2 regions of the Clostridium aromativorans genome follow, and region 1 is predicted to be linked to the other one. Evidence: riboswitches for the same ligand, from Rfam matches in the RefSeq annotation. Region 1 holds a riboswitch; the other holds the start of a gene.

The links. A riboswitch is a leader RNA that binds a small molecule or an ion and turns the genes downstream of it on or off. The one in region 1 is predicted to bind S-adenosylmethionine.
Region 2: another riboswitch for S-adenosylmethionine. It lies ahead of LN736_RS04745 (ABC transporter permease); the one in region 1 lies ahead of LN736_RS10135 (ABC transporter permease).

Annotation. Positions count from the first base shown of each region.
Region 1 is NZ_JAJJPB010000011.1:91,070-107,368, forward strand. It holds gene nifB (nitrogenase cofactor biosynthesis protein NifB) at 1-1,257, shown strand, start outside; gene LN736_RS10130 (DUF523 domain-containing protein) at 1,281-1,751, shown strand; SAM riboswitch class I at 1,804-1,905, shown strand; gene LN736_RS10135 (ABC transporter permease) at 2,114-2,908, shown strand; gene LN736_RS10140 (ABC transporter substrate-binding protein) at 2,967-4,034, shown strand; gene LN736_RS10145 (ABC transporter ATP-binding protein) at 4,072-4,932, shown strand; gene LN736_RS10150 (ABC transporter permease) at 4,965-6,023, shown strand; gene LN736_RS10155 (ABC transporter permease) at 6,045-6,845, shown strand; gene LN736_RS10160 (nitrogenase component 1) at 6,842-8,344, shown strand; gene LN736_RS10165 (nitrogenase component 1) at 8,370-9,752, shown strand; gene nifH (nitrogenase iron protein) at 9,818-10,657, shown strand; gene LN736_RS10175 (hypothetical protein) at 10,966-11,229, opposite strand; gene LN736_RS10180 (DUF441 domain-containing protein) at 11,383-11,838, shown strand; gene LN736_RS10185 (amidohydrolase) at 12,052-13,695, opposite strand; gene LN736_RS10190 (sodium:solute symporter family protein) at 13,712-15,187, opposite strand; gene panB (3-methyl-2-oxobutanoate hydroxymethyltransferase) at 15,253-16,074, opposite strand.
Region 2 is NZ_JAJJPB010000003.1:109,591-125,889, forward strand. It holds gene LN736_RS04720 (sulfurtransferase TusA family protein) at 1-1,496, opposite strand, end outside; gene LN736_RS04725 (M67 family metallopeptidase) at 1,514-1,924, opposite strand; gene LN736_RS04730 (HesA/MoeB/ThiF family protein) at 1,938-2,759, opposite strand; gene thiS (sulfur carrier protein ThiS) at 2,749-2,964, opposite strand; SAM riboswitch class I at 3,103-3,209, opposite strand; gene LN736_RS04740 (ROK family transcriptional regulator) at 3,436-4,530, shown strand; SAM riboswitch class I at 4,574-4,680, shown strand; gene LN736_RS04745 (ABC transporter permease) at 5,036-5,839, shown strand; gene LN736_RS04750 (ABC transporter ATP-binding protein) at 5,855-6,646, shown strand; gene LN736_RS04755 (threonine synthase) at 6,817-8,016, shown strand; gene LN736_RS04760 (ABC transporter substrate-binding protein) at 8,024-9,034, shown strand; gene LN736_RS04765 (nickel pincer cofactor-dependent isomerase, group 22) at 9,053-10,324, shown strand; gene LN736_RS04770 (YeiH family protein) at 10,560-11,894, shown strand; gene LN736_RS04775 (hypothetical protein) at 11,974-12,237, opposite strand; gene LN736_RS04780 (helix-turn-helix transcriptional regulator) at 12,352-12,549, opposite strand; gene LN736_RS04785 (hypothetical protein) at 12,551-12,949, opposite strand; gene LN736_RS04790 (DUF4342 domain-containing protein) at 13,126-13,587, shown strand; gene LN736_RS04795 (response regulator transcription factor) at 13,742-14,425, shown strand; gene LN736_RS04800 (sensor histidine kinase) at 14,418-15,575, shown strand; gene LN736_RS04805 (DUF2975 domain-containing protein) at 15,735-16,208, shown strand; gene LN736_RS04810 (helix-turn-helix domain-containing protein) at 16,223-16,299, shown strand, end outside.

The DNA of each region.
Region 1 (16,299 bases):
ACATTTCAACATCCCTGCTATAACTGTATTGCACATAAGTATGCTAGAATGCACATACCTGTAGCTCCAAAATGCAATGTAAGCTGTAATTTCTGCAATAGAAAATATGATTGTGTAAATGAATCCAGGCCTGGAGTTACAAGTGGAATTCTATCCCCAGAGGAAGCAAGAGATAAATTCAAGATAGTAAAAAATAAAATAAAAAATTTGACGGTGGTTGGAATAGCTGGTCCAGGAGATCCACTTGCAAATTTTGAAGAAACCAAAAAGTCCATAGAACTTATAAAAGAAGAATGCCCGGATATTACATTTTGCCTTTCCACCAATGGATTGATGCTTCCTGCTTATGCGGAGGAACTGATAAAATTGGGAGTCACACACGTTACAATAACCATAAATGCTGTAGACCCTGAAATAGACGCACAGATCTATAAATATATAAACTATAGGGGAAGCACTTTTGTAGGGCCGCAGGCAGGAAAAATTCTACTTGACAATCAGCTTACAGGTCTTAGATATCTTACAGAAAAAGGTATTGTGTGCAAAGTAAATATTGTGATGATAAAGGGAATCAATGATGCTCACATTCCTGAAATAGTAAAAAAAGTTAAGGAATGTGGTGCCTATATGACAAATATAATGCCTCTTATACCTGTAAAGGGAAGTGTATTTGAAAACAGGGATACTGTAGATGAATCTGAATTGAAAAGCATGAGGAAAAAATGTGAGCCCTATTTAAAACAGATGTATCACTGCAGGCAGTGCAGGGCAGATGCCATAGGGAGTTTGAATGAGGATGTATCGGCTCAATTTAGGAATTATAAGAAAAATGTAATTTCTATTGACAAATCTGAGAAAATATATAAAGATGACAATAAAACAGGTAAGGTGAACAGAGGTTATAGATTTGCAGTGGCCAGCAGTTCCGGAGATTATGTAGATGAACATTTTGGGCATGTATCTCAGTTTTATATATATGATGTATTAGATGAGAATATTAAATTTTATGAGAAAAGGGATGTGGAGAGGTATTGTAATGGCCAACAAGAATGTACTGGACATGATGATAGGATATCGGGTATTATAAAGTGCATAGAGGACTGTAATGGAGTGCTTGTACTGCGTATTGGCTTCGAACCTGTAATTAGGCTTCATGAGAAGGGGATAAAGGTATTTCAGATGTACAGTACTATAGAAGAGGGCATAGAAAAGGCAGTAAAATTGATGAGTCAGGTTGATAAATCAAGCGATTCTTAGATTCAGATGGAGGTTATGATTTAATGAAGGGAAAAATTTTGGTGAGTGCGTGTTTACTTGGAGAGAAGGTACGTTATGACAATGGAGATGTAGCCTGTCATGATCCGCGATTTTTAAGGTGGGCTAAAGAGGGGCTGCTTATAGGAATTTGTCCAGAAGTATCTGGAGGACTTCCTGTGCCGAGGCCGGATTCCCAAAGAAAAGGAGATAGGGTAGTCACTGGCAAGGGTGTTGATGTGACTTATGAATATAAAAGTGGAGCACAGAAAGCTCTTTCTCTTGCAAAAGAAAATGATGTTTCCGTTGCTATTTTAAAACAAGACAGCCCTTCTTGCGGGAGCTTGTATATATTTGATGGTACATTTAAGGGTGTTAAAAAGTCAGGCCAAGGTGTTACTGCTGAATTGCTGAGAAGGAACGGTATTAAAGTGTTTGGCGAAGATCAGCTGGATGAAGCTGAAAGAGAAATTAAAAAAATTACCTCAAATTCTTGACAATATGTGTATTAGATTATATAATTAGCCTTATATAGAAAAATAAACAAAATTCTTATCAAGAGAGATTGAGGGACTGGCCCTATGACGTCCGGCAACCTAAATTTATTTAACGGTGCTAATTCCAGCAGATTATATGTCTGAAAGATGAGAGAACAAGTACTTTCTTGTATTTTATCTTTGCAGGAAAGTTTTTTATTTGCAGGAGAAATTAGTGTGTATGTATTTTGTAAAAATTGAGATTTGATAATAATATTGAAAAGAGTTGACTAGAAACACTAGAGACTTATTTCTTGTTAGATGTAAGCTTCTGGTGTTTTTTGTATTTTGAAATATTTAGATAAAAAGGAGGATGATAATGAATGGATATAGATAGTAAAACTTATCTGGAAAATAAAAGTCATGAAAAAAATGCAGGGAAAATACTGAGCAAAATTTTTAGAAAAAGTATAGCTGTAGTGCTGTTTCTGGTTTTCTGGCAGGTTGCACCTATACTCGGGATAGTTGATCATCAATTTATACCTACTTTTACAGAAACAGTGGGTACTATTGTGAGTCTTACGCTCAAAAATGAAATGCTTGTTCATGTAAAAGTAAGTCTTTTAAGAGCTGGAGTGGGATTTTTGTTGGCCGGAATTATAGCCGTGCCTCTGGGATTTTTACTTGCAGGAGGATTTAGAAAGCTGGAGGAAATACTGGATCCGTTGCTGCAGATTCTGGCGCAGGTAAATCCTTTCTCATTGTTCCCGGTTTTTATACTTCTTTTTGGAATAGGAGAAGTCGCCAAGATCTCTATAATATTCTGGGTGTCCATATGGCCTATATTATTTAGTACTATAACGGGAGTGAAAACTATAGATCCGCTGTTGGTTAAGGCAGCTCAGGACATGGGCACATCGAAAATAAAACTTTTTTGGAAAGTAGTTTTGCCGGGAGCTGCTCCAAGTATATTTTCAGGACTCAGGATGAGTGCAGGTAATGCATTTTTGATGCTCATAGCTGCGGAAATGATAGGAGCAAGCGCAGGACTTGGATGGATGGTGCTCAATTCAGAAGTTAATTTCCAAATTAACAGGCTGTTTGCAGCAGCGCTTACAATTGCCCTGTTGGGTATATTTATAAATAAAGCCATAGGTTTTGCAGAAAAAAAGTTGTAGTGTGGAAACAGGATTCTTTTGTATCTTAAAAATTTAATTATTTTGGGGGGATTTTCAATTGAAAAGTAAAAGGTTAATTTCAACAGTGGTTTCAATAGTTTTGGCAGCATCGTTTTTTTCCGGCTGTGGAGGAGAGAAGCAGGCTTCAACGAAAAAAAGCGGAGAACTTCAAGTTCTTAAGACCTGGAGCAGGAAGGATTGTACAGCTGCACCTATTATAGTGGCAGATAAGCTGGGATATTTTAAAGAACAGGGATTAAAAATACAGTACACAGGAGATACTCAACCGGCACAGCGTCTTCCTTCAATATTAAATGGAAATAATGATTTTGGAGATGCTCATCCTAACAATCTGGCAATTGCAGCTGAAGGAGGTGCAAAGGTGAAAGGGGTGGCCAGATCTATTGTGGAACCTCCGGACAGCGTAACTGACACCCATCTTCAGCATATGTGGTGGATAAGTAATAAAAACGGGCCTATAAAAACATTGGCAGATATCAATAAGTATCCAGGGAAAGTAAAAGTAGGTGCCAATTCAAGAAATTCCTGCGTAGATTTCCTGTCAGATATATTATTTGCTAAAAACAACATCTCCCTGGATAAAATTGAGTGGATTCAGATGCCGGATATAGAACAGGTATTGTCTTTAAAAAAGGGACTTATTCAAATTGCAGTAGTTCATCCGCCTTTTTATAAATCCATCGAGGAAAGCGGCATAGGGAATATATTGACTACAAGCAGACCTATAGCTGGTGAAAACGGAGGAACTTATCTCTACTATTTTTCTGATAAATTTATAAAACAGCATCCAGATGAAGTTGCCAAATTTATAGTGGCGGTTAAAAAGGCAGAAAGGTATATAAACAAAAGCATACCTGTTCCAAAGGAACGTGCTAAAGTCAACCAATGGGTATCAGATGCCATAGGAGTACCTGTAAGTGCCAACCACTATTATGCAGATGACGGGGTTATAAAGGACAAGGATATACAGCAGTGGATAGATGGAAGTAAGACAAGCGGTGCACTTCCTAAAAATGCAAAGGTGAAAGTCAGTGATATAGTTACTCATGAGTTTGACAAGTATGGAAATTTAGGGTCACAGCCAAATTATGTAGTTAAAGAATAATGTAATCATACTCAAATTTATAGAAGGGGAGTTTTAAATGAGTAAGATAATTGAAAAGTCAAAACAGGAAAGTGTAAATCTGAAGGATAAGCAGTATAAAATTGTTGTAGATAATATAAGAAAAGTCTACGATGTAAGGTCACAAAATGGACAGGGCAATGAAAAGTTTATAGCAGTGGATAATTTTAATTTAAAGGTGAGAAAAGGCGAATTCATTACAGTGGTGGGACCCAGCGGCTGCGGGAAATCAACCTTTCTGGACATACTGGCAGGATTGTCAAAACCTACTTCTGGAAATGTATATATAGATGGAAAATTGATCACAGGACCTGCACTGGATAGAGGAATCATTTTGCAGGGGTATGCACTGTTTCCATGGAGGACTGTAGAAAAAAATATTGAATTTGGCCTTGAGATAAAAAAGATACCTAAAGAAGAGAGAAAAAAGATAAGTGAAAAATTCATAGATTTAGTGGGACTAAAGGGATTCGAAAACAGGTATCCACATGAACTTTCAGGAGGAATGAAGCAGAGAGTTGCTATTGCCAGAGCACTGGCCTATGATCCTGAAGTGCTGCTTATGGATGAGCCTTTTGCTGCGGTGGATGCACAGACAAGGGAATCACTTCAGGAAGAGTTGTTGAATATATGGGAGAAGACCAATAAAACCATTGTATTTATTACCCACAGTATAGAGGAGGCTGTTTTTCTTGCAGACAGGGTGGTTGTTATGGCAACTAATCCGGGAAGAATCAAGGAAATCATAAATGTAAAACTTCCTAGACCAAGAATCAATTCTCAAATCAGAACTTCCCAGGAATTCAATTCCAATAGGAATAGGATATGGGAACTGCTTCACGGAGATGCTGATAAAAGACAGGCAGAAGTTTCTGTATGATGATTTTAAATTGAGGGGAGTAATATAAGACCGTGCATGAGGAAATATATGAAATTAAAAATGGCCTTCATTATTATATTTTGAAATATTTTGGAGTAATAGTGATTTTGATTCTGTGGCAGGTTCTTCCTGAAATTGGCATACTAGACTCCCAATTTATTCCCTCATTGTCAGAAGTACTGGTTCAATTATACGAGATGTGTCTAGAAAGTGAATTGCTAGTACATGTTGCTGTAAGTCTTTGGAGGGTACTTATAGGACTTATTATAGCAGCTGTCATTGCAATACCTCTTGGATTTCTACTGGGAGGATGGCTGACTCGGGCAGCGGATATACTGGATCCACTTTTTAGAATATTTTCTCAGGTGAACCCATTTTCACTGATGCCTGTATTTATATTGTTTTTTGGCATAGGGGAAGCGGCAAAATTAGCAGTGGTGGCGTGGGTGTGTCTGTGGCCTGTTTTGTACAATACCATATCGGGAGTAAGGAGAGTGGATCCTATTCTCATTAAAACTGCATTGTCCATGAATGTGTCCAAATCCGAGATGCTTAAAAAGGTGATTGTGCCGGGAGCAGCGCCTTCCATATTTTTAGGACTTAGAATAGGAGTTGAAATGTCGTTTTTTATGCTTATAGCAGCGGAGATGATAGGTGCTACTGCAGGAGTGGGATGGCTTTTCCATAATTCTGCCATGAACAATCAAATACCAAGAATGTATGCAGCAGGTGTTTGCATTATAGTTCTGGGAATTATTTTAAATAGATTTTTGATATACATCCAGAATAAATTGTTTTTCTGGAAGGATTCAACACATGTCTTTAGTTTTGCCAGATGGAAGAAAAGCGTAACTAGATTTAACAAAATGCAGGTGGTATCCATAGTTTCAATTGTTGTTGTAGTTATAGGTATTGGAAGTTATGCCGCCCATATTTCCAAAGTTACGGACATTGACAGTGATACCCAGATGAATCATATGAAGATGGATGAGGATAAGCACATGAATATGAAAACAGATGACAATATGAAGATGGATGAGGATAAGCATACAGACATGAAGACAGATGATCATATGAATATGGACAAATAAGTTATATAGGTGGAGATTTAAGTGAAATATAACAGAGATATTTTTTATAAGCTGTTGGTGATATTTGCATTTATTGCAGTATGGGAAATTGCAAGTAGACTGGAAATAGTAAATCCTCTTTTTATTCCGCCATTTTCAAGTGTGATTTTAACTTTGAGGAATATGTTTATATCTGGAAATCTTGCTGCAAATATAGGCATAAGCGTGGAAAGGGCACTAGTGGGTTTTATTATATCCATTATAATTGGAATACCGCTTGGATGCCTGCTTGGAGGATGGTTCTCAAAAGTTGATTTGATGGCAGAGCCTGTTATAGAAATATTTTCACAGGTAAATCCGTTTATATTGTTTCATGTACTTATCTTGTTTTCAGGTATTGGTGAAATTCCCAAGATCGTCATAATTGCATGGACATGTACTTGGCCTATAATGTTCAACACAATATACGGAATCAGACATATGGATTTTTCCATAATAAAAACTGGAAGGGGATTTGGACTTGAAAGGTGGAAACTTTTTTGGAAAGTAGGTATGCCTTCAATTTTACCTTCAGTGTTTGTGGGAATCAGAATAAGCGGCGGGTATTCATTTTTTATGCTCATAGCAGCAGAAATGATGGGAGCAAGTTCAGGACTTGGATGGCTGATTTTAAACAATCAGGAGAATTATGCCATAAAAAACATATTTGCAATTGCCATTATAATAGCCTTCCTTGGGTTGCTTATGGATACTGTAATAAAATTTGTTGAAAATAAATTGTTGGGGTATAAAAGCGAAAAAATGTCCAATGGTATCAATTTGAATGGAGGGTATAATTTATGAAATTTGATTTAAATACTTCTGTAGTGAAAACAAGGGAAGAACGACTGGGCACTATTATAGGATGGAAAACTGGAAAAGCTTCAGAGCTTTCCAGGGATTCTGCCTACACTTGTGCAGGGTGCAGAGGAAATGGAGGGAAAAGACTTTGTGAGACCATAGGACCCTTTACTCAGGGTTCAGGATGCAGTGAACAGATGGTGGAGTGTCAGGCGGGAAATATAAGAGATGCGGTTTTGATTCAGCATGCTCCCATAGGCTGTGGTACAGGACAGGCGTGCTATAACTCCATATACAGAAATGGGCTGGCTATTAGAAATCTGCCCGTGGAAAATATCAAGATAATAAATACAAATATAAAAGAGACCGATATGGTGTTTGGGGCACTTGGAAAATTGGAGCAGTCAATAAAAGATGCTTGGGACAGACATCACCCAAAGGCAATCTTTATTGCCACATCCTGTGCTACGGGAATTATAGGAGAGGACGTAGACAGTGTGGCATCTAAAATGCAGGAAAAATTAAAAATACCTGTCATTCCAATGTACTGCGAAGGGTTCAGATCCAAGCACTGGAGTACGGGTTTTGATGCAGCACAACATGGAATATTGAGACAGATAGTACGTAAAAATCCCAAAAAGAAACAGGAGGATCTGGTGAATGTAATAAATCTGTGGGGCAGTGATGTCTTTACACCAATATTGTCTAGACTCGGGCTAAGAGTCAATTATGTAGTGGATATGGCTACAGTGGAGGATCTGGAGCAGATGTCAGAAGCTGCAGCTACGGTTTCATTTTGTAATACGCTGTCTTCTTATCTGGCAGCAGGCCTGGAACAGCAGTTTGGAGTTCCAGAAGTAAAGGCGCCTCAGCCCTATGGAATAGCTGGAACTGATGCATGGATAAGGGAAATCGGAAGGGTTACTCACAGAGAAAAGAGTGCAGAGATATATATAGAAGAAGAACACAGGAGAATAACCCCTAAAATTGAAGAGCTCAAAAAATCTTTAAAGGGCAAAAAAGGTTATGCAGCTACAGGTTCAGCCTATTCCCATGGACTTATTGCAGTGCTTAAGGAATTGGGAATTGAGGTTGATGGTTCATTGGTATTTCACCATGATCCATCTTATGATGACAATGATCCTAAAAAAGATTCTCTGAAATTTGTAGTAGATAATTATGGTGATGTACCAAATTTTAGTGTTAGCAATAGACAGCAGTATCAATTTTATGGACTGCTTAAGAATATAAATCCTGATTTTATTATAATAAGACACGGTGGACTTGCACCACTGGCTGCAAAGATGGGAATTCCAGCAGTCCCTCTGGGAGATGAACATTTTGCAGTAGGCTATCAGGGTATTATAAATTTGGGAGAAACTATATCGGATATACTTGCCCGTAAAAAATTCAATGAAGATCTTAGACTGCATGTGAAGCTGCCTTATACGAAATGGTGGCTTCAGCAGAAGGATCCTTATATACTTCAAAAACAACATTGATATTTGTAGAATAGGAGTGAATAAATTGCCAGATATAAAACTGAAATGCGAAGATAAAGGTTCTAATAGAGCTGTGAAAAAATCAAATTCCATTGAACAGATAAGATATGGCTGTGCTCTTGGAGCCATGCATACTGCTTTTGCAATTCCAAGGGTTATACCAATTGCCCATTGCGGTCCTGGCTGTGTTGACAAACAGACGGCCAATATAGCTTTTTATAATGGCTTCCAAGGCGGCGGCTACGGCGGGGCTTCTGTTGTACCCAGCAGCAATATCTATGAAAAGGAAGTGGTGTTCGGAGGAGAGGACAGACTTCGTGAGCTTATAGATGCCACTTTTAAGGTACTGGATGCAGATTTGTTTGTAGTGATGACAGGTTGTATACCAGACACTGTAGGAGATGATGTGGGGTCTGTGGTAGGAGAGTTTCAGGCAAAAGGTCTTCCTATAGTTTATGCGGAAACAGGAGGATTCAAGGGGAATAATTTTATAGGACATGAGTTGGTTACAGAAGCTATTATAGATCAATATGTTGGGGATTATAGTGGTCCTCTTGAAAAAGGGCTTGTAAATGTATGGTCTCTTCTGCCTTTTCACAATACTTTTTGGAGGGGTGATCTGGTGGAAATAAAGAGGATATTGGAAGGTGTTGGGCTTAAAGTAAATATTTTATTTGGCCACGAATCCCAGGGGGTATCGGAGTGGAAAAATATAAAAAAGGCCCAATTTAATCTGGTCTTATCTCCATGGCTGGGACTTAAAACTGCGGAACACTTAAAAGAGAAATATGGTCAGCCATATCTGCATATCCCCACGATTCCAATAGGAGCGAAGGAAACCAGCAGTTTTTTGAGAAAAGTAGTTGATTTTGCAGGTATTGATAAAAGCAAAGCAGAAAAATTCATAGAAAATGAGGAGAAAAAATACTATGAATATCTTGAAGATTTTTCTGATTTTTATGCTGAATACTGGTGGGGACTTCCGGCGAAATTTTCCGTTATAGGTGACAGTGCGTATAATCTGGCACTTACAAAATTTTTGGTAAATCAGCTTGGGCTCATACCTGCCAGGCAGATTATCACTGAAAATCCACCTGAGAAATACAGAGAAGCCATTAAAAATGAATACAAGCATATAGCAGATGATGTTTCTACAGATGTGGAATTTGATGAAGACAGCTATGTTATTCATGAAAAGATAAGAAACACTGATTTTGGACATAAGCCCCCTATTATTTTTGGAACCACCTGGGAAAGGGATCTGGCCAAAGAATTAAAAGGATTTATAGTGGAAGTCGGATTTCCTGCATCCTATGAAGTTGTACTATCTAAATCCTATATAGGATACAGGGGAGCACTTACTTTAATTGAAAAGATATATACAACCATAGTCAGTGCCAGTGCGTAATTTGTTATTTTGCAGTTTATTAAAAAATTTAAAATAAAAAAGATAGAGATATGGAGGAATAATATATGAGACAAATAGCTATTTATGGAAAGGGCGGCATAGGAAAATCTACAACTACACAAAATCTCACAGCAGGATTGTCTGAAATCGGCAAGAATGTCATGGTAGTGGGCTGCGATCCAAAGGCAGATTCCACGAGGCTGCTTTTAGGAGGAGGGCTGGCACAGAGAACAGTTTTGGATACTCTGAGAGAAGAGGGTGAAGATGTAGATTTAGATTATATAATGAAAAGAGGCTTCAATGGTATAAGGTGCGTTGAATCCGGAGGACCTGAGCCGGGAGTTGGCTGTGCAGGAAGGGGAATTATAACTTCTATAAATATGCTGGAAAGACTGGGTGCATATACGGAAGATCTTGATTATGTTTTCTATGATGTGCTGGGTGATGTGGTGTGCGGAGGTTTTGCTATGCCTATTCGTGAAGGAAAGGCCAAGGAAATATACATTGTGGCCAGCGGTGAGATGATGGCACTATATGCAGCCAACAATATATCGAAGGGTATAAAGAGATATGCCAACAAAGGCGGAGTGAGACTGGGAGGAATAATATGTAACAGCAGAAAGGTAGATAATGAAAAGGAACTGCTGAAGGCATTTGCTGAAGAACTTGGTACACAACTTATTTATTTTATTCCCAGGGACAACGTGGTGCAGAGAGCTGAAATTCATAAGCAGACTGTAATACAGTTCGATCCTGATTCGAATCAGGCGGAGGAGTACAGATCTCTTGCGAAAGCAATAGAGGGAAACAAGAAATTTGCGATACCGAAACCTATGTCGCAGCAGAGGCTGGAGGAAATATTTCTGGAACATGGACTTATAGACAAAAATCTAAGTGCTGTCTAATTTCCATATGAGATAGGTGATAATAGTATATTGATAGAGATGAGCTTGATTAACGTTAAAATTAAAAAATTATTTTGTCATCAAGTAATTATGACGCCTATGGTAATCTATTTTTTAGCACAACGAACTAAACTAAATATTTTATAAAGTTGACTAGAAATGCTAGAGACTGTTCTTATTTTAAATAATGAGGTCTCTAGCATTTTTATTAGGTGAGTTATTTACAAAGAATAATGATGATATATGGGTATAGATTCCGAGAAATTATGGTTCAGCTTTTGGACTACAAATTTTGAGGGAACTATTCCCTAATTTTTATGCATTATTAAAAAAGAAGGAATAATCCTTGGAAATAACTCCTGAATAGATATTCCTACTTCCTGAGAAGGAAGATTGCAGAATAAATAATTTATTTGCGGCAGCTCCTTTTTCTTTATGCCTGAAAAGTAGTTGGAATTTGAAGGATTAGTTACCAAAACTAGTTTGCCGGTTGCAAAATGATTGCACTGATACTCTATTTTTGTTAATGGAATAAATGAATAAACTATATCTAAAATTTCATCTTTCAACATCTGAAGTAAATCAAGAGAGTGAGCAATTGTTATTTTTATGGATATGTCATTGGTGCTTTTTAGAAAACAGCTAATTTAACAATTCTTTTTGCATTATACAGATGATCTCAAATATATATATAATATTGGAGTGAAATAAAGGAGTGATTCAAATTGGAATCAAATATTATTCTATTGGTAATATTGGCAGCTTCAATATTAGGAAAAGCTAATTCTGTGGCAATTGCAGCCTGTATACTATTAATTATTAAACTCTTAAATATAGATAAGTATACTTTCCCGTATATAGAGAATCATGGAATGTTTATAGGACTAGTATTGCTTATAGCTGCTATTTTAATTCCAATTGCAAATGGAAAGGTTACATCTACAAATATAAAAAATGTATTTACTTCCTGGGTTGGTATCGCAGCATTATTGGTTTCTCTATTTACTACCTATTTAAGTGGACTTGGACTACAGTATCTTACTGTTCAAGGTCATGGTGATGTAATGCCAGCCCTAATATTAGGTGCAGTAATAGCTGCTGCTTTTCTGGGTGGAGTACCAGTAGGACCTTTGATTACTTCTGGTATACTTGCATTGGGACTCAAGTTATTTCATAGATAATATGAACTCATGGAGGTTATAAAAAATTGTTTTGTTGGCAATCCAACACTTAAGGTGACATTATCACAAGTTAATAACACATATATTAATTAAATTAATCTGTTTTTTAAACAAATTTGACATAATTAAAAAGGCAAGAAATGCGCTATCACTGATAGAAGCCTTTCCTGCCTAAAATTTTACATTCCCTCCAGCTTGACAGCTGTTTCAGTATTAATTTCTGATATACTCAATCTTGCCGTCAATCATGGTCATATCAACATCTAGGTTGTAAATATCCATTGGATCAATGGATAGGATGTCCCTAGATAAAATAATCATATCTGCTAATTTACCTACTTCAATGCTGCCCTTAATTTTCTCCTCAAAAGAAGCATAAGCTGCATTATAAGTAGAGCATCTGATGGCCTCCGGAACGCTGACAGACTGTGTTCTGTCACACTGAACATTTTTATTTCTGTCATAACGGTTTACCGCACCGTCAATTGCCTTCAGTCCATAAGGACCTGAAGGTGCATCACTGTGTAAAGAGCACGTAATCCCCGCATCCAGCATACTCCTAAGGGCTCCGAAATATTTCATTCTTTTTTTCCCATAGAATTTTTCATAATTTGCACCAAATGCTGCCACTAATCCGGCATTTACACTGGGACAAATGTTCATTTTTGCCATACGGTCAATCAAATCTTGATCAGTTAATGTGCAGTGTTCTATTCTATGCCTTAAGTCAGGGCGTGGATTAGTTTTAAATGCTTTTTCATATCCTTCCACCATAAATTCTACGGCCATATCTCCGATGGCATGAGCAGAAGCTTGACATTCGGCATCATTTATTTTTTTGATATACTCTGCAACTTCTTCCCTCTCCCAGCCTCTTTCACCTTTTAATTCAGGATCATGGCTGTATGGTTCTCTGGTAGCACATGACGGTGCTCCGCTGCCTCCGTCAATCATGAATTTGCAGGTACCGATCTTAAAATGTTCATCTCCTAAACCCGACATAAGCCCCAGATCCATCCAGTGTGCATTTTGTTCAAGAGAATACGGCTTTCCGAAAATGCTGTGAAGCATCATGTATGAACGTACTCTAAAGATTTTATTCCGGCAGAGCTTCTGCATGGTGTGATAAGATGAGGGCCCGCATTCCCCACAATCATGAATTGAAGTGATACCGGCTTCTAAAAGCTGCTTGTGGGAAATCATTGCTGCCCTGATTTGTGCTTCTTCAGTATAATCCACCTGACCCCACAGCCAAAAATGTGTATGTCCACGAACCAGTCCGGTTAATTTTCCATCTGCAACTTCCACTTCACCATCAGGATACTTTTTTGCATCCTCCGGTTTGTATACGTTTAGATAAGCCAATGCCTTGCTATTATACATGCAAATATGTCCGCCAACATGCATGCAGTGAACAGGATTGTCCGGAGCCGCTGAATCCAATTCCTCTAAAGACGGAGGACGCTTCTCCTTCAAAAGCAGCGGTTCATATCCCATCATAGATATCCACTGTCCCGGCTTTTTCAGTTTCACAGCTTGACGAATTATATCCAGTATTTCTGAGACTGATCTGCGATTACGAGTATCGATCATTGCCGCATCTATTTTTGCTTCCAGCAAACCATTAAGGATAGGATGGTAATGAGAATCAATAATTCCAGGCATCAAGGTACGTCCTTTCAGGTCTATGACCTTTGTGCCTTGGTCTATTATTTTCTCCAATCCTTCGTCGGTTCCTGTATAAACTATCTTATTACCTTTCACTGCCACGGCCTCAACTATTTCATCTTTTTCATTAACTGTGATTACCTTTCCATTTTTGAAAGCGTAGTCAGCATAGGAATAATCAAATTTCATTTAGCTCCCTCCAATTTTAATGTGCTTTAGTAATTTCTACGTTGTTCAGTTCTATCTGTTTTTTGCCCTTTTTAAATGCTTTAGACGGGAATGCATACATCATGATGACCATTATTATAAGTGAAAGAATGATTCCAGTTGTCTGTGCATTCAATATCTTGAATAATTTAAATGCAGGAAATATATAAGTGATTATAAGTGTAAGGGCAACACCTGCTACTGCCGATACCGAAGCCGCAGCTGCAGTTGGCCTTGTTGAAAAAATACCGAAGAGCAGTGGTGCCGTTAGTGATACTGACATCAATGTATAAAATATTGTAAGTGCCGTTATTATATTAGGAAGAAATAGCGCAAGTATTACTCCGATAACTCCACTTGCAAATGTAACGCCTCTGCTCATTTTAAGTACTCCTTGATCCGACAGGTCTGGGTTTACAAAAGTCTTATAGATATCATTTGTAAATGAACCATTGAGCATATAAAGTACTGTATCTGCAGTACTGATTTCTGCAGCAAATACTGCTGCAAGAGCTATAGCTGATATTCCTGTAGGCAGCAGCTTCATCATGGCAGTAGGCAATGCTGAGTCCTGTGAAGCCAGATGAGGGAACATTGCAAATGAACACATACCTATTATTGCCGGTATGAATGCGAATAAAAACTGTACTACTGCATTGTACATCGTTCCTTTTCTTATAGTTGATTTGTCTTTTGCACCATAAACTATGCCTACCAGACCCGGGGATACAAAGAATGAAGGCGTCAGCATAAAGAAATATCCTAGTATCACAGTGGCTCCTAACCCGAAGAAACTGAAATATTTTGTGGTACTAACTGCGTTATTTAGATTAGCTGCAACTAAAGTCTCAAGTCCGCTAAAACCTCCCACGTGAGACAGCGCAAAGGGCACAGCAATGATAAATCCGGTTAATACTACTACTAATTTCAACACTCCAACATAAGCTGAAGATACAAGCCCTCCGAAGGCAAAGTATACGGTTACAACTATGGCACCTACGATAATTCCGGTTGTTTTAGGAATGCCGACGGTTACATTTAATATCCACGAAACACCCATTAATTGTGCTGCAAACAAAGCCAGGGTTCCTACAAACATCATAGTAGAAAATACACCTTTGAAATATTTTGAATATCTTTTATCCAGGAAGTCACCGCAAGTCATCAAATTATATTTGGTGGACAGCTCCCAGATTTTAGGCCCTACAAAATAAGCCAGAACCACACTGCCAATAGCAGAAGTTATCATCCACCATACGGCAGAAATACCTGATGTATAAGCAAGACCGGTGATACCAACTGTAGAACCGGCACCGATGTTCCCACCGATAAGCGTTGCAAACAGCAACCCGGGACCAAGCTTTCTTCCAGCTACCATAAAATCGTTTCCGCCCTTGACCCTTTTGGAAGCAACATAACTTATTAAAATAAGCGCCGCAATGTACAATACGATGGCTAAAACATAAATATTCATTAACTAATTTCCTCCTTTCAATTCATAATCCAGAATAAATATGAATTGAATATTAGTTTTTAAATTTAATATCCTTCTACCTTAGCATTAAAGCTGTATTCAGGTGAAGGAAAAGTTCCGTCCAAGGTTTCCTTATGAAACTGATTCAAACCCTCTACCATACTCTTCCTGATCTGCGCAAATCGTTTAACAAATTTTGGTTTGAAATCTCTATACATCCCCAGAAGATCCTGGGTAACCAGTACTTGGCAGTCAACATAAGGGCCAGCACCTATTCCAAGTACAGGAACTTTTATTGCTTTACTTAAAGCTTTTGTAACACAACTTGGAACACATTCAACCACCATAGAAAATGCACCGGCTTTTTCTATTACCTTTGCATCTTCAATCAGCTGTGCGGCACTCTCAGGAGTTCCTCCCTGAATTCTGAAGCCACCAAGCTGACTGGAAGTTTGGGGAGTGAGACCTATATGGCCCATAACAGGTATTCCCGCTTTTACAATAGCTCCAATTTTATCTGCCATTTCCACTCCGCCTTCAAGCTTTATACAGTCACAGCCTGTTTCTTTCATAAGCCTGTTTGCATTCATAATAGCCTGCTCACAGCTTACATTATATGACCCAAAAGGCATGTCACCTACAACAAAAGTATTCGGGGCACCTTTTACAACTGGTTTTATATGATGAACCATATCATCCATTGTAACACCTGCAGTTTCCGAATAACCAAGCATAACCATACCAAGAGAATCTCCTACAAGAATAACTTCAGACTCGCTATCGTTTACAATAGATGCTGTAGTGTAATCATATGCCGTAACATAAGTAAACTTTTTTCCCTCATCTTTATACTTTTGAAAATCCAATACAGTCATTTTTTTTTTCATTTTTTATCTCTCCTCATCTTATAATAATTTAGGCCTGACCTCATAATATAATTAAATTTACCGACAATAATTTAGTTATACATGAGGGACATTTTGGTTCTGTATAATAGAACTAAGTTCTATTTTATCTCATAATAGATTATATTCTACACAAAACTCATTATTCCTTCTTGAAAAATAAAAATTTTTTAAATATTTCAATACTTATTTTTAAGAATATTCATA
Region 2 (16,299 bases), on a different contig from region 1:
TTTAGTTCTGCAAGTTCATGGATGAACAGGGGAACTTTCTTTGCAGGTACATCTCCATAGGTATCTCCCATTCTGGCTACATTTGATCCTATTTTTCCTCCAAAGGATATGGAGTACATTGGAACCAGGCCGTTTTTTGTTCGTCTGGCTCTGCCGTGAAGGCCAAGGGCTCCTTTTTCGTGCTGAGCACAGGAATTTGGGCATCCTGATATAAACAGTCTTGGAAGGGCAGCTTTTATTTCAGGTGATGTACCTTCAAATTCTTTCTTTATGGCTTTTAACAGATTTTGTGAAAGACATAATCCAAGCTGGCAAGTGGAAGCACCCACGCAGGTTACAGAGTTATCTATGTTGTATATGGAAGTAAAGCTGCCTGTTATTTCTATAAGAGCTTCAGCATCTTTTTTCTTTAAATCTCTTATAAAAAATCCCTGGGTGTTTGTAACCCTGATGGATGTTTTATAATTCAAATTTTCTATGAAAGCAAGTACTTTATTTAAGCTTTCAACTTTTAAATTTCCGCTTTGAGGATGAACATAGACGGAATAGTAGCCTTCCTGTTTTTGCGGAAACAGTACATTTTTAGGCTTTTCATCCACATTTACGTCCCGGACAATCTTGGCATCAGGGTGTAGTATAAATTCATTTTCATCCACCTGTATGTTGAGACCGCCTTTTTCCTTTAGTTTGTTTATCTCTGAACTTAATTCTTCAACAAATTTTTTTTCACCCAGTCTCATGAGTATGAACCTTATTCTGGCCTTATTTTTATTGGTTCTGTCTCCTTCGACTTCAAATACATTTTTAAGGCCCTGTATATAGTATAGTATTTCATCTGCTGGTATGAAATCCTTAAGCTTTAAAGCAACTCTCGGACTTCCGCCAAATCCTCCGGCCCCATATACCTCAAAGCCCCTCCTGCCATCTACTATTTTTGCAATGAATCCCAGATCGGATATGGTTGCATTGCCTGTATCTTGTGGACTATTGGAGAAGGCTATCTTGTATTTTCTGGGCATGTTCATGGTGGTTGGATCTTTTATGAGGTAATTGGTGGCTGCTTTTACATAGGGGGTTACGTCAAAGACGTCGTCTGTTGAAACACCTGAAAGAGGGGAACACTCCACATTTCGAACGGTATTTCCACCAGTGCCCTTTGTTATTATGCCTACTTCTATCAAAGAATTTATTATTGGATAGGCATCTTTCAAATCAACACTTTGAAATTGAATGTCCTGTCTGGAGGTGAATTTCAATTTGCCTTTTGCATATTTTTCTGCAAGTTCACTTATACGTTTGAATTGTTCTAAAGTTATGACTCCTCCGGGTATTCTAGTTCTCACCATGTAGGTTTCCTTTTTTCTCTGCTCGTATACACCCATGGAAACCCTAAAAGCTTTAAATCTCACAGGATCTATTGCATTGTTTAAATACTGCTGTGATTTTTCTTTTATGTCTTCTATGGATTTATAATGATCTTCACTTATATTTATCATAATATCTCACTCCTTTTTTAAACTATTTCATACTCAAGCTTTTCAACATTTTTGTCTTTGTCGATTTTAAACAAATTAAATACTGGTTTCTTTTTTTCAAGAGATAAAATTCCGTACAATATTTTGTCATCAAAAGCAAGCCTTTTATCCTCTTCAGATGGCCTGGAAGGTGAATAAGGATGAGAATGATAATTGCCAATCATATTAAATTTTTCACTTCTCATGAGCTTTACAGCTTTGAATTGTTCGGCAGGATCCATGGAAAAATGTTCGCTGCTGTGATCTGTATTGGTCAAGGAGTATATTTTTTTAATAAAAATATCTTTTCCAGAATCCAGTCCTCCAAGATAACCACAGCATTCATCGGGAAATTCATCCCTGGCCTGTTTTAAAATTTTTTCATATTGCAATTTGTCTATATATATCATAAATATCACCTGCTTAATTTGCTGTTTTGAGATCACAGGCTGTCTGTTCATAGTCTATCAGCTTTTTTATTGTAGGGTGCTCACCGCATATGCCGCAGTTCTTGTTCTTGGATACCTTTATTTTTCTGAATTCCATTGTCATTGCGTTGTAAGTCAAAAGATATCCTGCAAGGGTACTGCCGATTTTAAGTATATACTTGAGGGCTTCTGTTGCCTGAAGTGATCCTATAATTCCTCCCATTACACCTAGAACACCTGCTTCCTTGCAGGTTGGTACAACACCTGCAGGAGGTGGTGATTGAAAAATACATCTGTAGCAGGGAGTACCGTTGTCAGGTATATAAGTTGTGAGCTGCCCTTGAAATCTTATTATTCCTCCATGTGAAAATGGTTTTTTGGAAATTACACAGGCATCGTTTATTAAAAATTTGGCGGGAAAATTATCTGTACCGTCTATTATAAAATCATAGTCCTGGTCCTTTATGATATCCAAGATATTGCTGGAGTCTACAAGTTCCCTATAAGTTATTACATTTACGTCTGGATTCAATTCATTTATGGTTTCTTTTCCGGACTGAACTTTAGCCTTTCCCACGTCCTTTGTGCGATGGATTATCTGTCTTTGAAGGTTTGAAAGATCCACTATGTCTCCATCTACAAGGCCTATAGTTCCTATCCCTGCAGCAGCCAGATACATGGCAGCAGGTGCTCCCAGACCGCCCGTACCTATAATGAGGATTTTGGAGTTTAAAAGTTTTTCCTGACCTTCCACACCTACTTCGGACAGGATAATGTGTCTTGAATACCTTTCTATCTGATCCTCACTAAAATCCACTATTTCCACCCCCCATGAAGTATAGAAAATCAATTTTGTCATTTTCTTTTAGAACGGTGCTGTTAAAATTGGCTCTATCTATGAATTCGTCATTTAACTGAACAGAAACCATGTCTGGCATTTCTACATTTTCTATTTTTAAAATTTTTGTTACAGTGACTCCCTCCTTTATATCTTTAATTTTACCATTAATTGTTACTTTCATGATACCCTCCTCGTTGTTCATTTAACATTTTTATCTTCTAACCATTTTGGAAAAAAGAATTTACACTTAATTTAAACTGTGACAAAATAAAAAACTTTCCTGTTATAATTTACAAGAAAGTCATTTTTATAATTAATTTTCTCATCTTTCAGGCAAATTATATAACCCGCTGGAATTGGCACCTTTGAAAATAATCGGGTTGCCGGGCATCATAGGGCCAGTCCCTCTGCCTCTCTTGATAAGAATTCAATGTTTAATTTATTAAATACTAACACATTTAAAATAAATTTGTCAATAAATTTATTTTTGTCGTATTGACACCTACCTCCCTTTCGTACTATATTTTTATTAGGTTCTTAGATGCAGAAAGAGTTTGATTGCAAAGAATACTTTTCTCAATAAGAATTAAGAATTCAATTTTGGTAGATTTTCGATTTATCCGAAAATCTTCATAATTGTGCATTGTAAAATGTGAATTGTACATTGACTAAAGTATACAATAATGATAAAAGGTATGATGTTATGATAGACAATTACAGATTATTTAGAGATCTAGCTTCAGAAGAAAAAGAAATATTCAATTTAATACAAAAAAATGGTGTTATGACCAAGAATGAAATCTTATTTAAAACAGGTATGAAATTGACTACGCTGAATCGAGTTATGAACCCACTTGAAAAAAAATCCATTTTGGTTCAAAAATGTATGGGCGAATCTACAGGCGGAAGGAAACCTGTGCTGTATGATGTAAATGTGTGCAGGTTTTATATTATGGGCATAAGTATATGCAGCACTCATGTGCAGGTATCTATAGTGAACTTGAGAATGGAAATTTTTTATAAAAAGGGCTTTTATATCGATTATTGCAATTCTTGTGATGAAGTCATAGAAGAAATTCTCTATATTATAAAGAGTGCCTATGAGGAATTAAATCTAAAACTTCTCCAGCTTGTGGGAATTGGGCTTGCAGTTGAAACGGGGTTTTGGGATAATGAGCGCATAAGTAGAATACTTGAAGAAAAGTTGGGGTGCAGTGTAACCAGCGGTAATTGTGCAGACTCAGCTGTTACTGCGGAGTATTTTTATGGAGCAGGAAGGAATTTTGAAAATATGGCTTATTTTGATTGTGGTGCTAGACTGAAGCAGGCGGCAGTCATACAGGGGAGGATTATGAGATCATCCGGAGATAATGAGTATGCCTTTGAACATATGATTGAAAACATTTATGGTTATATTGATTTTAATGAAGTGTATTCAAGGAGTATGAAAAATTGTGGAACATCTGAAAAATTTATTTTAGATGCCGCATCAAAACTGGGAAAAAGCATTGAATCCTATACAAATTTATTGAACATTGAATGTATTGTATTAAGCGGATTTCTGATTGATTTTGATACGTTTTATGAAACCTGTATAAAATATATTCCTGAAAGAGTATCCGTAAAAAGATACGGATATTTTAAAGAAGACTCGGTTTCAGTAGGTGCAGCGGCTCTTTTTCTTGAAAGGTGTATTGATAATAAAAATTCAAAATATAAAAAAATTGTTGTTGACAAAGTATTTTAAAAGTTATATCATATACGTAAATTAAAAATGAATAATGAATAACTTCTTATCAAGAGTGATGGAGGGACTGGCCCTATGATATCCGGCAACCTGAATAGATTTTGTATTCAATGGTGCTAATTCCAGCAGGTATACCCTGAAAGATGAGAGACAAGAGGATATGACTTCCTGTGGTTTCTCCACAGGAAGTTTTTTTATTGGACTGACTAGAAAAACTAGAGGTCAAGTTGAACTTATTATAGAGATGGATTATATAATCTCTACTTAGTAAGTTATACTTGGCCTTTTATTGTGTATTAGTGTATCTACTTGATAAAATAAATGGAGGTTAGGATGTGATATGAAGATTTAAAATATAGAATAGAGAAATTTCAAATACTTTTTACCAAAATAGTAAAAAGGGTGTAAATAAATGAATTGAATTCTGTAGTGATTCTAAATTATGACAATTTCAATGTTTACATATTTAAAATAATATGAGTTGAATTATAAGGAGAAAATAAAGATGAAGGCAGCAAATATAAAAATTAACTCTTATAAAGAATTAAAAATTTTAGGGAATGTAATTATTGCATTGATAGTCCCAGTAATGTTATTGATATTATGGCAGGTGTTAAGTAGTAAGGGGTTGATTAAACAGTCAGTTCTTCCTTCTCCATCCAAAATATTCTTAACTTTGATTGACATGATTAAAAGTGGAGAACTTCTTAGAAATTTATATGTAAGTGTAGTTAGAGTTATAAAAGGATATTGTATAGGTGCAGCCTTAGGAATAATTTTTGGAATATTTATTGGGTTATTTAGAATAGCAGAGAGAGCCATAGATTTACTGATACAATTTTTAAGACCAATTCCTATTGTTGCATGGGTACCAGTTCTTATTTTGTGGATGGGTATTGATGAGGCATCTAAAATAACTGTAATAGTAATTGGCAGCTTTTGGCCAATATTAATAAATACAATTTATGGTATAAAAAGTACTGATAAAAAATATTTAGAGATTTCCGAAATATTGGAAAAAAATGAATTTGAAAAACTAATAAAGATAGTTTTTCCTTCTGCACTTCCGTCAATTTTTACAGGACTTCGCATCGGAATCGGAAGTGCATGGATGAGTGTTATTACAGCAGAAATAATAGCTGCTACTTCTGGAATAGGCTATGCAATATCTTATGCAAGGGAGTTATCACAGCCTGATGTAATGCTGGTTGGAGTTTTCTCAATAGGGGTAATTGGATTTTTGATAGATTATTTCATAAAAAAATTACAGTATGTAATTGTAAAATGGGATGTTAATAATGGAAATTAGGAAGGGAGTATAAATATTTTGAATAAACAAGAAAATTGTAATGCTATTGAGATAAAAAATTTAAATAAAAATTTCAAATTAGATGGCGGAAACCTTAATGTGTTAGAAGATATAAACCTGTCAGTCAAAAAAGGAGAATTTTTAAGTATTGTAGGAGCAAGTGGATGTGGAAAAAGCACGTTGCTGAGAATAATAGTCGGATTGGATAAAGATTATAGCGGAGCTATTTTTTCTTATGGTAAACCTGTTAATGGACCAGGAATAGATAGGGGAATGGTATTTCAGGAAGCAAGACTTTTTCCATGGCTTACAGTAGAAAAAAATGTAGAATTTGGGATAAGTGAGAAAATGTCGAGTGAAGAAAAAAGAGAATTAGTTTATAAACAACTTGAATTAGTCGAACTGACTGGCTTTGCAAGATCATATCCAAATCAGCTTTCAGGAGGGATGAAACAAAGAATAAGTATTGCAAGGGCACTTATAAATAAACCAAAACTGCTATTGCTTGACGAACCATTTGGAGCGCTTGATGCTATGACACGTATTAATATGCAACAGGAGATTCTAAAAATATGGGAAAAGGAAAATACAACCATGATACTTGTAACCCATGATATAGATGAAGCAATTTATCTTGGAGATAGGGTTGTAGTATTATCAAAGAGGCCTGGAAAAATTAAAAAAATAATACATGTAAATTTGACGAGACCTAGGGATAGAGGTAATTATGATTTTACGCAGATTAAAAGTGAAATATATGATGAGTTTTTTACGAAAGTTGATAATCCATTTTCATGTAGTATGTAGATTTAAAATATAATGGGAGAGAGAAGTAAATTAGCTAATATATTTATTTGGAATATTCATAATAATGGTAAGATTATACTTTTAATTGGATTGAAAAATCTCAATTTAATCACTGAGATTTTTTTATAACTAAAATTAATGAAAATATTTAAATAAAGGAGACTTAATAAATGAGCTATTATAGTTATTTGGAATGTTCAAAATGTGGTAAAAAGTACTCAAAGGATGAACCTCATAATCTGTGTGAATGTGGCGGACCACTGCTGGTTAGGTATGATTTTGATGAGATTAAAAAAAATGTGGACAAAAATATTTTTAAGACAAGAAAGAAGGGGCTATTTAGATTTAAAGAACTACTTCCAATAGATGATGAGAATAATATAGTAACCCTTGGAGAAGGTGATACCCCTATAACTGAGGCTAGAACCTTGGGAAGAAGAATAGGATTTGAAAATCTGTATATAAAAGATGAGGGGCTTAATCCGACAGGAACGTTTAAAGCAAGAGGTGCTGCAGTTGGTGTGTCGAAGGCGAAAGAATTGGGCATAAAAACAATAGCTATGCCTACTGCGGGAAATGCGGGGGGAGCGTGGTCGGCATACTCGGCTAAAGCTGGCATTAAGCTTGTAGTTGCTATGCCGCAAGATGCTCCTGAGCTTGCTAAGAAAGAAGCATATATATATGGAGCAAAGACTTATCTTGTAAAAGGTTTGATATCTGATGCAGGTAAAATAATATCGAGAGGTGTAAAAAAGCATGGCTGGTTTGATGCTGCGACTTTAAAAGAACCCTATAGAATCGAGGGTAAAAAAACTATGGGAATTGAAATAGCAGAATATTTTGACTGGGAATTTCCTGATGCCATACTTTATCCTACAGGAGGAGGTGTTGGAATAATTGGTATATGGAAGGCATTCAATGAGTTAAGGCAACTGGGATGGATAAAAGATAAAATACCAAAACTTATTTCTGTTCAGGCAGAAGGTTGTAATCCTATAGTTAAAGCTTTTAATAAGAAAAAGGATGTTTCTGAATTCTGCAGTGGAGCAAATACTATTGCAGGTGGTATACGTGTTCCCAAAGCACTGGGAGATTTTATAGTATTAGATGCCATAAAAAAGAGCGGAGGTACGGCAGTTCAGGTAAAAGACTCAGAAATTTTAGATTCTATAAATTTGATTGCTAGAACTGAGGGGCTATTTATATGCCCAGAAGGAGCGGCACTTGTTGCAGCAGTTGAAAAGCTTAGAAAAAGTAATTTCTTAAAATCCAATGAAAAAATTGTGCTTTTAAATACTGGGAGTGGATTGAAATATCCTAATTTGGTTAGTGAAAAACTTCCTGTAATTGAAATTGACAATGATATTTAAAAAGGAGATGGTTGTTGTGAAAAAAATATTTTCCATAGTTGCAATACTACTTATAAGTATATTCGCATTTTCAGGCTGCGGACAGACAAATAACACTTCAAGCAGTAAAAAACAAAGTGATTCAAAACCTAAAGAGATAAATATAGGATTTCAGCCGGGAATAAATCATTCACTTTTGATTATTGCTAAAAATAAAGGATGGTTTGATGAAGAATTTAAAAAGGATAATATCAAAATAAAATTTCAAAGTTTTGTTTCAGGGCCTCCTATGATTGAAGCATTTGCGGGAGGAAAGCTTGATGTAGGAGAAGTTGGTGATCAACCTTCAATTCAGGCTAGGGCAAATAATATTGACATTAAAGCAGTAGGAGTTTACGCAGCAGGGTATAAATTGAATTCAATATTGGCAGCTACTGGTTCAAACATAAAATCTGCTAAAGATCTTAAGGGAAAAAAAGTTGCAGTTACAGTTGGGTCATCTGCACACATCCTTCTCGTAAGATATCTGGCATCTGCTGGACTTAAGGAAAGTGACATAAAACTTGTCAATTTGCAGCCGCCCGATATAAAGACAGCTTTTACATCCAAGGATATTGATGCTGCAGTTGTTTGGGATCCCTATGCGTCCTCTATTGAATACGAAAAAACAGCAAAATTGATAGGTGATGGAACAAATCTAAAATATGATATTAATTTTATTATAGTAGACAATGATTTTGCAAAAAAGAACCCTGATATAGTAAAGAGATTACTGAAGGTATATAAAAAGACTGAAGATTGGGTTAAAGCAAATCCCGATGAAGCAACAAATATTATGGCTAAAGAGCTTAAATTAAATAAAGTCGTTGTTCAAAAAGGTCTTTCTAGAGAAGATTTTGACATAAGGTTGACAGATGAGGTTACGAATTCACTTTCATCTACAATTAAAACTTTAAGGCAAAATAAAACTATAAGAAAAGATGTAAAGGTTGATGAACTTGTAGATAAAACCTATTTGAATGCTGCAGGAATAAAATGATCATAAGAAGGTATTCATATGGAGTCACTTGATTTAAATAGTTTTTCAGAAATAAGGCTGCCGAAATTTTTCAAGATAAGACAAAAATTTAAAAAAGATAAAATCGAAAATATATCATATAAAATAAGAGGACGTATTAAACCATATATAATTAATTTAAGGAATAAAAGAATTGCTGTAGGAGTAGGCAGCAGGGGAATAGCCAATATAAATATAATAACAAGAACTGTCGTAGATTCATTGAAAGAAGAAGGAGCTGTACCATTCATAGTACCAGCAATGGGAAGCCATGGAGGATCAACGGAAAGTGGACAAAAGGAAATATTGGCTTCTTATGGTATTACGGAAAAATCAATGGGTGTTTCTATAAATGCATCAATGGATGTGCAAGTTATAGGAGAGTATGAACCAGGGCTACCTGTATATATTTCGAAAAGTGCCATTTCTGCTGATGGGATAGTTATAATACCAAGAATAAAGCCACATACGGGATTCAGGGGAAAAGTTGAAAGCGGTATTTGTAAAATGCTATCGATAGGACTTGGAAAACAGATGGGAGCAGATTCGATACACAGCAAAGGCTTCGGAAGATTCTCTGAATTAATACCAGGCATTGGGTGCATGGTGGCTGAAAAAACTAATCTACTATTTGCACTGGCTTTAGTTGAAAATGCCTATGATGAAACTTGTAAAATAGAATTTGTGACTAAAGATGAAATAATCAATTTAAAAAAAGAGGAAATGCTGCTTGAAGAAAGTAGAAGACTTATGGGTAGGATACTCATACCTAAGTTTGATGTGCTTGTGATAAGTGAAATAGGAAAAAATATAAGCGGTAATGGGCAGGATCCTAATGTGACTGGGTTATATTTCACAAAGTATGCCAATGGAGGCCCGAAATTCAAAAAATGTGTAATACTTGACTTAACTGAAGAATCTCATGGGAATGCCAATGGTGTAGGAGTATCCGATGTTATTACCAGAAAGTTATTTGATAAAATAGATTTTAAGACAATGTATACTAATTGTTTTACAAGTACCTATGTTGAGCCAGCTAAAGTGCCTATGGTAGCATCAAATTCAGAAGATGCAATAAAAATGGCAGTAAAAATTTGTAATGGTATAAAAAATGAAGATACAAAAATTGTTTGGATCAAAAATACGATGAAGTTGGAGAATATCTTAGTAAGCGAACCTCTTTTGAAGGAAGTGCAGCTTAATTCAAGTTTAGATATTTTGACTGAACCAAGGGATTTGAAATTTTATAAAGGGGAGCCTGAGTTTTTATAAGATAAAATTATTATAAGCTAACAGAAATTTTTTACTTTTACTTGATTGACTAGAAAAACTAGAGATCAGGTTTTATTGATATACCAATAAAATCTGATCTTTTTATAACTTTAAAAAATATAGTGGAATGTGAGGTGTTGTAATTATGAGCAGCAGTTGCAGCAATATTAATTGAACAGTATTTAATATTTTAGCTCTGAACTTTTGATATTTGAATTATGAAAGGAGTGTTCATATGTCTGAAAAGAAATTTAACTCAAAGGAAAATGGCTGGAGCGATCTTGTAAAAAAGGAAGATTGGTGGGCAGTATGGATAGGATTGATTCTGGTGGTGGCAGCAGTTATTCTCTGGTCTTTAGGAAGTTCAATAAAATTTATTACCGCCAAAATTCCAAAATGGACAGATATAGGTGTTCTTTTTTCTGCACTGGGAAATAACATCTGGTCCATTGTACTTCTGTTCGTTGTATTTTTAATTTTATTTTCTATTGCAAATTTATTTTTACACTACAGATTTAAGGACTTTTTTATAGGATTTTTACTTCTATTTATTTTAAGTGTTATAATCAATTCTTTTAGTTCCTGGGGGTGGGCGCAAAAGTATAATTTGGAAGCGCCTCTTGTTGCACTGTTCATAGGACTTATAATCAGCAATTTGTTTTCTATTCCAAAATGGTTTGAAACAGCGCTCAGGACAGAATTATATGTAAAAGTGGGTATTGTGCTTTTAGGTGCTACGCTTCCCTTCACACTGATTGTAAAAGCTGGTCCTGTTGCATTCTTACAGGCAACTGTAATTGCTGTATCTACATTTTTGATAATTTATTTTGTAGGTACGAAATGGCTGGGATTGGATAAGAGGTTTGCTGCCACTTTAGGAGCGGGTGGTTCTATCTGCGGAGTTTCAGCATCCATAGCTGTAGGAAGTGCTATACAGACAAAAAAAGAACATGTGTCTGTGGCCATCTCTCTGGTAGTGGCTTGGGCAGTGGTGATGATTTTTGCACTCTCCATATTTATAAAAGTCACAGGCATATCTGCAGGAGCGGCAGGAGCATGGATTGGAACGTCTGAATTTGCAGATGCCGCAGGAGTTACAGCAGCCAGTTCTTTTGGAGATAAGGCCATAACTACGTTTACTCTTATGAAGGTTGTAGGTCGTGATATGTTTATTGGAATCTGGTGCTTTATTTTGGCTATAATCTCCATTACAAAATGGGAGGATAAAGAAACTGGAGTAAAAGCCAACGCTTCTGATATCTGGCATAGATTTCCCAAATTTGTAATTGGATTTTTTGTGGGCTCAATATTTCTCACCATTTTGCTTTCAAGTGTTTCTCCTGCTGCAGCAGTAACTGTCAATTCCAATGTAATTGCTCCAATTAAGGAGATCAGAACCTGGGCATTTACTTTCTGTTTTCTGTCCATTGGACTTACCACCCGATTTAAACAGCTTACAGCTGTCGGCTGGAAGCCTTTTGCCGCATTTTCAACCGGTGCAGTTATAAATGTAATACTTGGATATTTAGTTTCTGTAGTAATTCTGGGATCCTATTGGTCAAGCTTATAGGTTGAAATTCGAATTTGAGGAGAGAGGGGATATCCTTATTCAGGATGTCCTCTTTTTTTGCATGAGAAAAACTATTAAGCTAAAGCATTCCCCATTTTCTCTCGTATTCTACTTTCAGAATGTATTCCTCATCTTTGAATCCATTCTCTGTTAACATTTTAACTGCATAGTTGAAGTCAAAGGTTTCGGTTTCCATGATTATTCTGTCTTTCTTAGAAGTTATTTTCCAGTCATTGTGAGCTGATTTTAAAATTTCCACCATAGAGGCGATTCTCGAAAAACGTTGTTCAAGCAAATGACCTAGATTCCTCAGTGATTCAACAACTGTTTCAATGTCTTCCAATTTAGAAGCTTCCGGGAAGGGTTGAAAAAATTTAAAGATTATACGGACGTTTTGTATACATGTGATTTGATCTTCATCCACTATTAAACACTTCCTCTCTTAAATGTTCTAATTCTATTTAAATATAAATAATTTTTCTATTGGAGTATTAAGGGCTTTTGAAATATCATATGCAAGCTTTAAGGATGGATTATAACGGCCTTTTTCTAATCTTTGTATAGTTTCTCTTCTAACATTGACCATTTTTGCCAATTGTTCTTGAGTAATATTATTTAATTTTCTGTACTGTTTAATTGTTGTTATTAATTTCATCTTAGTTCCTCTCAAAATAAAAAAATGAGAAAATAAAAATTGCTATAATTGAAAAATAAAAAATTAATAAAACTACTAGAAAATTAGGTATAATATTTAACGACAATACTGATATCATTATGATGATACCAATAATACAACTTATAAAACCTACCATAGAAGCCTTTAATACATTTAATTTGAATAATTCATCTTTAATTTTAGGGAATAATTTAAAAACAGCAATGAATATTATTAAAAGGGAAATTAAACCTATAATTAATAATATTGCAGGGTTGATTTCTCCTGAGTTAGGTTTATGGCTGTAAGTGTTGTACCAGTTCATAGTTGCAAAGAACATAGGTATAATGGTACAAACAATAAAAAATATTGCGGTAAATATTTTATTGTTTTCATTCATTACAAATCACATCCATTTCTTCATTATGATATAAATATATCACATTTGTATTTATAAATCAATTGATTTTTGCTGCAGCTATTTCTAATCTTATGTTAATCTTTCGCTAATTTTTGTCTAATGTTTTCCCTTTAATATAGAAGTAACAAATAAATTTGGAGGAGAATGAGAATAATATGTCTATTACAATTGAACAAATTGATCTATTGAGGAAGAGAGCAGATGTGGGTTATAAGGAGGCAAAAGAAGCGCTGGAGAGATGCAATGGGGATATAGTGGAGGCACTTTCGTATCTGGAAGATGAAAATAAGATAAAGCCCGAAAAGGATGTTTTTAAAGATTCTTCTTTTATAAAAAAAATTAAGAGTATTATTTCAAAGGGAAACAAAATAAGAATTGTTATATCAAGAAATGAAAAGACCATATTGAACTTGCCGCTGACATTGGCAGTGGTGTTTACCGTAATTGCATTTCCAGCTGTTATAGCTGCTGTAGTCATTGCATTAATCGCGAATTGTAGGATAAGGTTTCACAAAGACAGTGGAGAGGAGTGCAGTATTAACCACAAAATAGGAAAAGTAACTTCCACTGTAAACAATGCTAAAGATAAAATAGTAGAAGATTTCAAGAATGCCTAGGAAAGGGGCTGCTGTACAAACTTAGTTGTGCAACAGCCTCTAAATTTTTATCTGACTGAACCTAAGGATCATTTGATGGATATTTGGCTGTTAAGATGAGATAAAAAAGGTATAATAAAGTTAATATGATGAATTTAAAGAGAGGGAGGATAATATGGCCGGTAAAAAAATTCTAATTATAGAAGATGAGTCGAAAATTGCAAGGTTCGTTCAATTGGAACTCCAGCATGAGGGATATGAGGTAGACTGTTGTGAAGATGGAAGAAAAGGGCTGGGAAAAGCCTTGAACGAAAAATTTGACCTTATAATACTGGATGTTATGCTTCCTTCTATAAATGGCATGGAGGTTTTGAGGAGGCTTAGGAAGGTATCTCATGTTCCGGTAATCATGCTTACAGCTAAAGATGAGGTCATAGATAAAGTTATGGCACTGGATGTGGGGGCTGAAGATTATGTAACAAAGCCTTTTGCAATAGAAGAACTTCTGGCACGTATAAGAGTTATATTCAAATATAAGACTAATGTGAAAGTCAACGATAATGTGATAATTATAGGGAAATTGAAGATGGACAGAAATAAGCATATTGTAGCTTATGATGATAATTTAATAGAACTTACCAAAAAGGAATTCGATCTTCTTGGATATCTTATGATAAATAAAAATATAGCTCTTTCCAGAGAGAATATTTTGGAAAATGTTTGGCAATATGACTATATGGGTGATACAAATGTAGTAGATGTGTATATTCGTTATTTAAGAAGCAAAATTGATGACAGGTTCCATATAAAGCTCATCTATACTATTCGTGGAGTGGGGTATCAATTGAAATATGAATAGGTCGAAATCAATTTTTAGAATTACATATCGTATAATCAGGTATATTTTAGCTTTTTTGTACGACATAATCTGCAAACTTATGGAAAGTATACTGGAAAGACTTAGATTTTCCATAAGTTTTAAAATTACTGTAATTTATGGCTGCATATTTTTTGGAGTTCTTGTGTTTATGATTACAAGCAGTTTGTTTGCGCTCCAATACTATGTTGAAAATATAGGAAAAAATCAATATATTCAATTTTTAACTGCAGTTATGCTACTTACAGGTGTAATTGGCTTTATTATTATAATATTTCTTGGATTAAAGGCAAGTAAAAAATTTCTTTTGCCTGTTAAGGAGATGACCGATACTGTAAATAAAATATCCATAGAGGATCTGGATACGCGCATTGATGTAAAGGGATCAAAAAATGAATTGAAAGATCTGGCAAAAACCTTCAATGAAATGCTGGAAAGAATACAGAATTCTGTAGAACAGCAGAACAGATTTGTATCAGATGCCTCGCACGAACTCAGGACTCCTATTGCCGTAATTCAAGGATATGCCAATCTTCTGGCAAGGTGGGGAAAAGATGACAAAAAAGTTCTTGAGGAGTCAATTGAATCCATTAGAAGTGAAGCGGAAAATATGAAGGGGCTTGTGGAACAACTTTTGTTTCTGGCAAGGGGGGACAAAAACACTCAGAAAGTGAATAAAGCTAAAATCAAACTTGATGAAATTATAGACGAGATCATAAGAGAGACAAAACTTATAGATAAGGAACACAACCTAGAAAGTAAATACAATGATAAAATCAGCATATATGGAGACAGGGAGCTTATCAAGGAAGCATTGAGAATATTTGTGGATAACAGTATTAAATATACTCAGAAAGGCGGAACTATAACTGTTGATTCCTATGTAAAGGAAAATTCAGCTGTTATAGTTATAGCCGATACCGGAGTGGGAATTTCAAAAGAGGATATTCCTCATATATTTGAAAGATTTTACAGGGTGGATAAATCAAGAACAAAATCCAGTGGTGGAACAGGCCTTGGACTTTCTATAGCAAAGTGGATAATTGACAAGCATTATGGGAAAATAGATGTGTGGAGTGAGCTTCAGATTGGCACCATAATGAAAATAACATTTCCCCTTTTTCATGTTTAAAGAGTAAAAAGACTGCATCCTCAATTGTAAATCGAATTGCAGCCCTTGAGCTGTATTAAGTTATAAAAATATCGATAAACAATAAAAAATTGTTGATTTTCAATTAAAAATATTGTATAATCCAATTAAAAGTAAATTTTCTGTTTTGGGGGTATATATATGTTTGATAAAGACCGTAGTTCCATTGTAACTTTTTTATATGTATTTCTTAATATTCTTTTCGTAATGGCAATAATAGTGTTGATTTTCATTCCGGCATTGTTTTTTAATTTTGATTATACTAATCATGTAGTAAGACATATTGCCATTGCAGAAATAAATTCTATTGTAATATTGCTTGTAATTTATGAGCTCAAGGGTATAACCGGGAGAATTGAAGAAAGAAAGGTTTTCACACAGGACAATGCAGTGAGTTTTAAAAGAGTATCTATTTATACGTTCCTGTTGGGCATTTTTTATATGGTAAATGATATGTTGAATGGTGAATTTCATATATTATTTGCGTTTAATAAAGACGGTTCTATGAAAATAGATGTAGTTGTATTTATAGTACTTGGATGTGTATTTTTGGTGATTTCTCAGGTTTTGGCTAAGGCTGTTGAAATAAAAAGTGAAAATGATCTTACTATATAAAGGTGGTGTTGAAGGTGGCTATTGTGGTAAATCTGGATGTGATGATGGCGAAGAGAAAAATATCTCTTTCCGAACTTGCGAAAAAGGTTGG